Regions from separate parts of the Actinoplanes sp. NPDC051513 genome, predicted to be linked through region 1. Evidence: predicted binding sites of a transcription regulator. Region 1 holds the regulator's gene; each other region holds the start of a gene.
The links. Region 1 encodes HrcA, which represses chaperone genes, less so after heat shock. Its sites were predicted from a motif close to GGTTNGCACNCTCNNNNNGAGNGTGCNAACC; they were not measured.

Region 1 (3,262 bases):
TGATGGTCAGGCGGGTGCCGAGCGCGGCCGCGGTCATCGGGAGGGTGACGCGGCAGTGCAGGTCGTCGCCCTTGCGTGAGTAGACGTCGTGCGGGCGCTCGTGGATCTCGACATACAGGTCGCCGGCGGTGCCGCCGCCGGGGCCTACCTCGCCCTGCTGGGCCAGGCGGATGCGCATGCCGTCTTCGACGCCGGCCGGAATCTTCACGGTCAGCGAGCGGCGGGTGCGGACGCGGCCGTCGCCGGCGCACGTCGGGCACGGGTGCGGGATGACCGTGCCGTGGCCCTGGCAGGTGGAGCAGGGGCGGGACGAGACGACCTGGCCCAGGAACGTGCGCTGCACGCTCTGCACCTCGCCGCGGCCGCCGCAGGTCTCGCAGGTGGCCAGGTGGGTGCCGGGTGCGGTGCCGGCGCCGGAGCACTGGGTGCACAGGACCGCGGTGTCGACCGTGATCGGGGCCTCGACGCCGAACGCCGTCTCGACCAGGTCGAGCTCGAGGCGCAGGATCGCGTCGGCGCCCGGGCGGGTACGCGGGCGCGGGCCACGGGTGCCGCCGCCGGCCGCCGTGCCGAAGAACGCGTCCATGATGTCCTGGAAGCCGACGAACGGGCCGCCGGGACCGCCCGGACCGCCGGGGCCCATGCCGCCGCCGGGAGCCAGCGGGTCGCCACCGAGGTCGACGATCTGCCGCTTCTGGTCGTCGGACAGGACCTCGTACGCCGCGTTGATGTCCTTGAACTTCTCGGCGGCCTCGGGGTCGGGGTTGACGTCGGGGTGGTACTGCCGAGCCAGCTTCCGGTAGGCGCGCTTGATCTCGTCGTCGGTGGCCTCCCGGCTCACGCCGAGAATGCCGTAGTAATCCTTGGCCACGGGGTTTGGGGTCCTCATTGTCAGCGCGAATCCGTCAGTTCTGGGCCAGCAGGTCGCCCACGTAGCGTGCCACCGCACGCACCGTGGCGATGGTGCCGGGGTAGTCCATCCGGGTGGGTCCGAGCACACCGAGCCCACCCACGATAGTCGCCCCCGGGCCGTAGCCCGTGCTGACCACCGAGGTCGACCGGAGGTTGTCTATCTCGTTCTCGTCGCCGATGCGCACCCGGGTCTTGCTGGGCTCCAGGTCGCCGATGAGCTTGAGCAGGATGACCTCCTCCTCGAGGGCCTCGAGCACGGGACGAAGCGTGCCCTGGAAGTCCAGCACACCTCCCCGCGTCAAGTTCGCCGTTCCGGCGAGCGCAAGACGCTCCTCGCTGCGCTCCACCAGCGTCTCGAGCAGGACGCTGGCCAGGCAGGCCATCGTGTTGCGGTGGCCGGGGGCGCAGTCGTCGACCAGGCCCTGCACCAGCGGCGGGGTGTCGGCCATGCGCTGACCTGCGAGCTTTTCGTTGACCTTGCGGCGCAGATCGGTCACGTCGTCGGACGCGACCGGGCCCGGCAGCTCGACCAGGCGCTGCTCGACGCGGCCGGTATCGGTGATCATCACGAGCATCACGCGGGTCGTGGAGATCGGGACGAGTTCCAGATGGCGCACGGCCGAGCGGGCCAGCGACGGGTACTGCACCACCGCGACCTGGCGGGTGAGCTGGGCGAGGAGGCGCACTGTGCGATGCACCACGTCGTCGAGGTCGACCGCGCCGATCAGGAAACGCTCGATCGCGCGGCGCTCGGCCGGGCTCAGCGCCTTGACCTTGGAGAGGCGATCGACGAACAGGCGGTAGCCCGCGTCGGTGGGGACGCGCCCGGCGCTCGTGTGCGGCTGGCGGATGTAGCCCTCTTCTTCCAGCACGGCCATGTCGTTGCGCACCGTAGCCGGGGAGACGCCCAGCTGGTGCCGCTCGACCAGAGCCTTGCTGCCGACCGGCTCCTGCGTCTCGACGTAGTCCTCGACGATCGCCCGCAGCACCTCGAGCTTGCGGTCATCCAGACTCATGACCCCTCCCTCGCGGACGCTGGCGAAGCTTGGCACTCCCGGTGACAGAGTGCCAGTCTACGTCGCCGTGACCGGTGGCGCGATGATCGAGTGGACTGTCTATTCATCGACTCGTACCGCATGTCGCTCTCGACCGTATTGAGCTGCGGTCCTACGGTGTCAGCCATGACTGAACCACCTCGCCCGCCCGGTGAAGGTAATCCGTATGCGGCTAACGATCCGACGTCGGGTTCGACACCGCCGCCTTCTTCCCCGCCTCCACCGCCGCCCGGAGGCTACGCGCCTCCGCCCTCCGGTGGCTACGGCCCGCCCTCGGGTGGGTACAACCAGCCGCCCGGCGGCTACCCGCCCCCTGGCGGCTACAACCCGCCCTCGCAGCAGTACGGCTACGGTCCGCAACCCGGCGGCAGCACGGACGACCGCACCTGGATTTTGGTCGCCCACTTCGGCGGCGCGGCCGGCGCCTTCCTCAGCGGGAGCGTGGCGGGCTGGATCGCGCCGCTCGTCGCCCTGCTCGCCCGGGGCAACCAGTCGCCCCACGTGCGGGCCGAGGCGGTCAAGGCGCTGAACTTCCAGATCCTGTGGTCGATCGTCGGCTTCATCGGATACGCCACCTGGTGCATCGGCATCGGCTTCCTGATCACGGCCGCCGCCTGGCTCATCAGCATCATCTTCGGTGTCATCGCCGGCGTGAAGGCCAGCAACAACGAGCCGTACAACTACCCCATGTCGGTAAAAATCATCAAGTAGTGGTGTCGCGCCGGGTCGGGGGCCCGGCGTCACACGACGTCACGAATCACCGCATCCGCCAGCAGGCGGCCCTTCAAATTCAAAATCAACTGCCCTTTCGCGTACGCCTCCGGCACGAGCAGACCGTCCTCGAGCGCCTGCTCGGCCCCGCGTTCGTCGAGCCCGTCCAGCGGGATGCCGTCGCTGAGGCGCACCCGCAGCATGATGTCCTCGACGCGGCGGTCCTCCTCGGCGAGGACCTCGCGGGCATGGCCGGGCGAGACGCCGTCGGCGAGCCTTTTCGCGTACGTGGTGGGGTGCTTGACGTTCCACCAGCGCACGCCGCCGACGTGGCTGTGCGCGCCCGGGCCCAGGCCCCACCAGTCGGCGCCGGTCCAGTAGAGCAGATTGTGCCGGCAGCGGGAATCTTCGCTCGTCGCCCAGTTGGAGACCTCGTACCAGCTGAAGCCCGCGTCGGTCAGGGCCCGCTCGGCGGCCAGATAGCGGTCGGCCGCGACGTCGTCCGACGGGTAGGGCAGCTCGCCGCGACGCATCCGCGCGGCCATCCGGGTGCCGTCCTCGACGATCAGGGCGTACGCGCTGAC
Region 2 (3,262 bases), on a different contig from region 1:
TCGTCGCCGGTCAGGTCGAGCTTGTCGAACGCGGTGTCGGCGGCGTTGGCCAGCGCGACCCCGCCCCCGGGCAGCAGGCCTTCCTCGATGGCGGCCTTGGCGTTGCGCACGGCGTCCTCGATGCGGTGTTTGCGCTCCTTGAGCTCGACCTCGGTGGCCGCTCCGACCTTGATCACTGCGACCCCGCCGGCCAATTTCGCCAGTCGCTCGTAGAGCTTCTCCCGGTCGTACTCGGAATCGGTTCTGTCGATCTCGGCCCGGAGCTGGGCAACCCGCCCGCTGATCTCGCCGGCCTCGCCACCGCCGTCCACGATGGTGGTCTCGTCCTTGGTGACCACGATTCTGCGGGCCCGGCCCAGAACGTCGAGCCCGGCGTTGTCCAGGGTGATACCGACCGTCTCACTGACGACCTGACCCCCGGTGAGCACGGCGAGGTCGGCCAGCATGGCTTTGCGCCGGTCACCGAACCCGGGCGCCTTGACCGCCACCGACCTGAACGTGCCACGGATGTTGTTGACGACCAGGGTCGCCAGGGCCTGTCCCTCGACGTCCTCCGCGACGATCGCCAGCGGCTTGCCCGCCTGCGCGACCTTCTCCACCATGGGCAGCAGGTCGTCGAGTTGAGAGATCCTGCCGTCGACGATCAGCAGGTAGGCGTCGTCGAGGACCGCCTCCAAACGCTCGGCGTCGGTGATGAAGTAGGGGGAGATGTATCCCTTGTCGAAGCGCATGCCCTCGGTGAGCTCGAGCTCGAGGCCGAAGGTGTTGCCCTCCTCGACCGTGATGACGCCTTCCTTGCCGACCTTGTCCATCGCCTCGGCGATCATTTCGCCGACGGCCGGGTCGGCGGCGGAGATCGAGGCGGTGGCGGCTATCTGCTCCCTGGTCTCGACGTCCCGGGCCTGATTGCCCAAGGCCTCGATCACCACGGCGACGGCCTGCTCGATGCCGCGCTTGAGCGCGATCGGGCTCGCCCCGGCGGCGACGTTGCGCAATCCTTCGCGTACGAGTGCCTGGGCCAGCACGGTTGCCGTCGTCGTGCCGTCCCCGGCTATCTCGTCGGTCTTCTTCGCGACCTCCTTGACCAACTCGGCGCCGAGCTTCTCGTACGGGCCGTCGAGCTCGATCTCCCGGGCGATGCTCACCCCGTCGTTGGTGATCGTGGGTGCCCCCCACTGCGTGCCCAGCACGACGTTGCGACCCCTCGGGCCCAGCGTCACCTTCACCGTGTCGGCGAGGACATTCATGCCCCGCTCCAGGCCACGACGGGCCTCTTCGCCGAATGCGATCAATTTAGCCATCTGCGGAATCCTCAACATCGTCGTGCCCACGTGCAGCACCTGCTCGGGCCGACCTGCGATGACCGCTGCTACGGTCCCCCTCCGGGGGTGCCATCCCATTCGGTTGGCACTCGCGCCAGGCGAGTGCTAACAACAGTGCAGCACCCATCCCCGGAAAGCACAACCTGCGATCTCCGCCTCCGCGGCGCACGATGAGGATGTGCACGCGGTCTTCTCGTTCCCGCTGCAGGTCGGAGCGGTCGAACCCGACCATTCGTGAGCACCCGCCACGCCCATGTCAGTAAGGCCAGGAGCACACATGACCACCATTTCCGCGCATCGGCTCGCGAACGTCTTCGTCGAGGTCGCCGACACTCTCGTCGACGAGTTCGACCTGATCGACTTCCTGCACATGCTCACCGACCGCATCGCGACCCTCGTCGGAGCGTCGACGGTCGGGCTGTTGCTGGCCGACGAGCATGGCCGGCTGCAGTTCATGGCAGCGTCCGACGAGAACACCAAGCTCCTCGAACTGTTCCAGGTCCAATACCACGAGGGCCCCTGCCTGGACGCCTTCAACACCGCCCGGTCGGTGATCAACGCGGACCTGCGCCAGGCCGAAGCCCGATGGCCGCGTTTCGCCCCCCGCGCCGCGGCGGCCGGGTTTCGCGCGGTGCACGCCTTCCCGCTCAGGCTCCGCAAGGAGGTGATCGGCGCGCTGAACGTCTTCGGCGCCGAGGTGGGCGGCGGCTTCGACGACGGCGACGTCCAGATCATCCAAGCGCTCGCCGACGTCGCCGCGATCGGGCTGCTGCAGGAACGGGCCATCAGCCGCGGTGAGGTCCTCACCGAACAGCTCCAAGGCGCGCTGAACAGCCGGATCGTCATCGAGCAGGCCAAAGGCGCCGTCGCGCAGGCTCGCGGAATCAGCCTCGACGAGGCGTTCACGCTCATCCGCGGCTACGCCCGGCGCAACAACCAGCGGCTCGGCGACATCGCGCACGCCATCGTCACCGACCCGGCCGGCCCGGCGACCATCGCCGGCCCCAGCGGTCGCTCCTGAAAGGGCCCGGCTCAATCCATCGTGGAACTCGGTTTGCCGTTGGGCGGGGCCGGCTTGACCGCCAGCACCGCCGCTGTGGGCGCGACGGCCGCCGCCGCGGCGTTCTCACGGGCGATGAATGTGCCGAGCTCGCCGATCGTGCTCATCAGCGGGGCGGGGAAGACAACCGTGGTGTTCTTGTCGACGCCGAGGTCGACCAGGCTCTGCAGGTTACGCAACTGCAGCGCGAGCGGGTGCGCCATCATGATGTCCGCGGCGGAGCCCAGGGCGTCCGCGGCGAGCGCCTCGCCTTCCGCGGCGATGATCTTCGCGCGCTTCTCCCGTTCGGCCTCGGCCTGCCGGGCCATCGCGCGTTTCATGGTCTCCGGCAGCTGAATGTCCTTGAGCTCGACCAGGGTGACGACCACGCCCCACTCGGCGGTGGCGACATCGAGGATCTCCCGGATGTTGACGTTGATGCGGTCGGTCTCGGACAGGGTTTCGTCGAGGGTGTGCTGGCCGACGACCTTGCGCAGGGTGGTCTGAGCGATCTGATTGATCGCCGCGCCGACGTTCTCGATCGCGACCACCGACTTCACCGCGTCGACCACCCGGAAATAGGCGACGGCGGACACATCGACGCTGACGTTGTCGCGGGTGATGATGCCCTGCGACTGGATCGGCATAGTGACGATCCGCAAGCTCACCCGGTTCAGCACGTCGACGAACGGGATGATCACGGTGAGGCCGGCTTCCCGGACGCCGATGACGCGGCCGAGCCGGAACAGGACTCCCTGCTCGTACTGCTTGACGATCTTCAAGGCGAGGGCGAGGAGGAGCAACGCCACCAGAGCGACGATGACGACGATCCAAACAACTGACATGACGGATTTCCTGACCCCGGACGTAGCCGGATGCCGATGCTCGAGGCGGCGCGGAA
Region 3 (3,262 bases), on a different contig from region 1:
CGTGCGTGGTGTGCCTCAGACCGGTCGGCAGAGCAGCGCGGTCGGGGCGCCGGCCACCCGGGTCAGCACCAGCGAGGCCGCCTCCGGTCCGGACAGCCGCAGGTCACGACGAAGTTGATCAGGCTCGAGGGCGGAGCCGCGCTTGCGGATCTCGAGGCGGCCGACGCCGCGCTCCCGCAGCAGGGCCCGCAGCCGTTTCAAAGAGAAATGCACCACATCCGTTATCTCCAGCCGCCGGCCGAAGGGGGTCTCGGCGGGCTCGTCGGCGTAGACGTAGGCGATGTCCGGATCGGCGAGCCGGCCGCCGATCGAGGCCGCGAACTCGGCCACCAGATGCGAGCGCACGACGGCAGGGTCCGGGTCGAAGACGTACGCCCCGACGGGACCGACCGGCGCCCGCACCTCACCGCTGCCGGTCAGCTCGGCGCCCCCGGGGAGCAGCGTGGCGCGGCGCGGGGCAGCGGCGAGCGGGCCGCACCAGAAGGCGGCCTCGACCAGGTCGCCGTCGACGCTCACCCACTCACCCTCGGCGCCCGGCGGCAGGAGGGCGTGGTCGATGCCGGGGGCCAGCTTCAGCACCGTGCACGGCACGCGGCCGGCGAGCGCGGCGACGAAGTCCCACGGCGGCGAGTAGGAGCGGGGGTCGAACACGCGGCCGCGGCCGGCACGCCGGCGGGCTGGATCGGCGAAGACCGCGTCGTAGTCCTCGACCCGGACCGTCGTGGCGTCCGCGCAGTCGACCTCGACCCGGTCGTCGAGGCCCAGGGCAGCCACGTTCGCGGCGGCGATCGCGGCGGTCAGCGGATCGGCCTCCACGGCGTACACGTCAATGCCGGCACTTGCCGCCGCCATTGCATCGGAGCCCAGCCCGCACCCCAGATCGGCCATGCTCCTGACCCCGGCCGCCGCGAGGCGCGCCGCGCGGCGATCCGCCACCACCGCTCGCGTCGCCTGCTCGAGCCCGGGCCGGGTGAAGAACATCCGGGCGGCCCGTTCCCCGAACTTGGCGGTCGCCCTCCGGCGCAGCTCCACCTGAGTCAGCGCCGCGGCGGCCAGCTCCGGAGCGAAGCCCCTCGACCGCAGCGCCGAGGCCGCCGCCAGTGGGTCGCCATGATCAACGGCGGCCGCGGTGGCCAGGGCGTTCACCCCTTCGGGGGTACGGAGGCGGGCCAGGAGGTCAGGAGTCACGAAGGCATTCTCCCCGGCGTGACGACACTGGCACTCTGGTTGACGGAGTGCTAGTTCCGGCATAACCTCGCGATTAGCACTCTCAACATGAGGGTGCCAACCGAAAGCCCTCACGGGCCGACGGTCAGGCACCAGGCGGACCGGCACCCGCGACGACGGCCCCGCCCGGTGGCATGAGGCATGAGACCGGCCTGGTTCATGGCCGGCAAACCTGTACCCAGGAGGGTATGCCCGTGACTACCGCGACCAAGGTTGCGATCAAGCCGCTCGAGGACCGCATCGTGGTCCAGGCGAACGAGGCTGAGACCACCACGGCGTCGGGCATCGTGATCCCCGACACTGCCAAGGAGAAGCCGCAGGAGGGCACCGTCCTCGCCGTCGGCCCGGGCCGCATCGACGACAAGGGCAACCGCGTCCCGATCGACGTCCAGGTGGGCGACACGGTCCTCTACTCGAAGTACGGCGGCACCGAGGTCAAGTACGCCGGCGAGGAGTACCTGGTGCTCTCCGCCCGCGATGTCCTCGCGGTCATCGAGAAGTGACCTACTGACAGTGCTTGCCGCCCTGGCCCGGGCTTCCGGGCCAGGGCGGTGGCGCGCGAAGGGACCTATACATGGCGAAGATTCTCAGCTTCTCTGACGACGCCCGGCACCTGCTGGAGCACGGCGTCAACACGCTCGCCGACACGGTCAAGGTCACCCTCGGCCCGCGCGGCCGCAACGTCGTCCTCGACAAGAAGTTCGGCGCGCCCACGATCACCAACGACGGCGTCACCATCGCCAAGGAGATCGAGCTCTCCGACCCGTACCAGAACCTCGGCGCCCAGCTGGTCAAGGAGGTGGCGACGAAGACCAACGACGTCGCCGGCGACGGGACCACCACGGCGACGGTGCTCGCCCAGGCGCTGGTCCGCGAGGGCCTGCGCAACGTGACCGCCGGCGCCAACCCGCTCGGCCTCAAGCGCGGCATGGACCTGGCGGCCGAGGCCGTCTCCAAGGCGCTGCTGGCCAAGGCGGTCGAGGTCGACGACCACAAGGCGATCGCCAACGTCGCCACCATCTCGGCGCAGGACGCCACCATCGGCGAGCTGATCGCCGAGGCGATGGACCGCGTCGGCCGCGACGGTGTCATCACCGTCGAGGAGGGCTCGGCGATGCTGACCGAGCTCGAGGTCACCGAGGGTCTCCAGTTCGACAAGGGCTTCATCTCGCCGAACTTCGTGACCGACGCCGAGTCGCAGGAGGCCGTCCTCGAGGACGCGTTCATCCTGATCACCACGCAGAAGATCTCCAGCATCGAGGAGCTGCTCCCGCTGCTCGAGAAGGTGCTGCAGACCGGCAAGCCGCTGCTGATCATCGCGGAGGACGTCGAGGGCCAGGCCCTGTCCACCCTGGTGGTCAACGCGATCCGCAAGACCGTCAAGGTCGCCGCGGTGAAGGCGCCCGGCTTCGGCGACCGTCGCAAGGCGATGCTGCAGGACATGGCGATCGCCACCGGCGGCGAGCTGATCGCGCCCGAGCTCGGCTACAAGCTCGACCAGGTCACCCTCGACATGCTGGGCAGCGCCCGGCGCATCGTGGTCGACAAGGAGAACACCACCATCGTCGATGGTGGCGGCAAGACGTCCGAAGTCACCGACCGGGTCGCGCAGATCCGCAAGGAGATCGAGGCGTCCGACTCCGACTGGGACAAGGAGAAGCTCGCCGAGCGTCTGGCCAAGCTCTCCGGTGGCATCGCGGTGATCAAGGTCGGCGCGGTCACCGAGGTCGAGATGAAGGAGCGCAAGCACCGCATCGAGGACGCCATCGCGGCGACCCGGGCGGCCGTCGAGGAGGGCACCGTCCCCGGTGGCGGCGCCGCCCTCGCGCAGATCGTCTCCGAGCTCGACGGCAACCTCGGCCTGACCGGCGAGGAGGCGATCGGCGTCGGCATCGTGCGCAAGGCGCTCGTCGAGCCGCTCCGCTGGATCGCACAGAACGCCGGCCACGATGGCTACGTCGTGGTGGGCAAGGTCGCCGAGCTGGGTTGGGGCCACGGCCTCAACGCGGCCACCGACGAGTACGTCGACCTCGCC

Region 2: a site for HrcA is predicted at 1,403-1,433, ahead of groL (chaperonin GroEL). Genes of this name have one in related genera too.
Region 3: a site for HrcA is predicted at 1,260-1,290, ahead of groES (co-chaperone GroES). Genes of this name have one in related genera too.

What each region holds. Positions count from the first base shown of each region.
Region 1 is NZ_JBITDW010000016.1:123,928-127,189, forward strand. Features, by position in the region: gene dnaJ (molecular chaperone DnaJ) at 1-871, opposite strand, end outside; gene hrcA (heat-inducible transcriptional repressor HrcA) at 906-1,928, opposite strand; gene ACIA5D_RS36090 (DUF4870 domain-containing protein) at 2,094-2,678, shown strand; gene hemW (radical SAM family heme chaperone HemW) at 2,708-3,262, opposite strand, start outside.
Region 2 is NZ_JBITDW010000020.1:77,724-80,985, reverse strand. Features, by position in the region: gene groL (chaperonin GroEL) at 1-1,301, opposite strand, end outside; gene ACIA5D_RS39260 (GAF domain-containing protein) at 1,600-2,343, shown strand; gene ACIA5D_RS39255 (slipin family protein) at 2,355-3,206, opposite strand.
Region 3 is NZ_JBITDW010000003.1:196,445-199,706, reverse strand. Features, by position in the region: gene ACIA5D_RS10960 (methyltransferase domain-containing protein) at 16-1,188, opposite strand; gene groES (co-chaperone GroES) at 1,416-1,730, shown strand; gene groL (chaperonin GroEL) at 1,802-3,262, shown strand, end outside.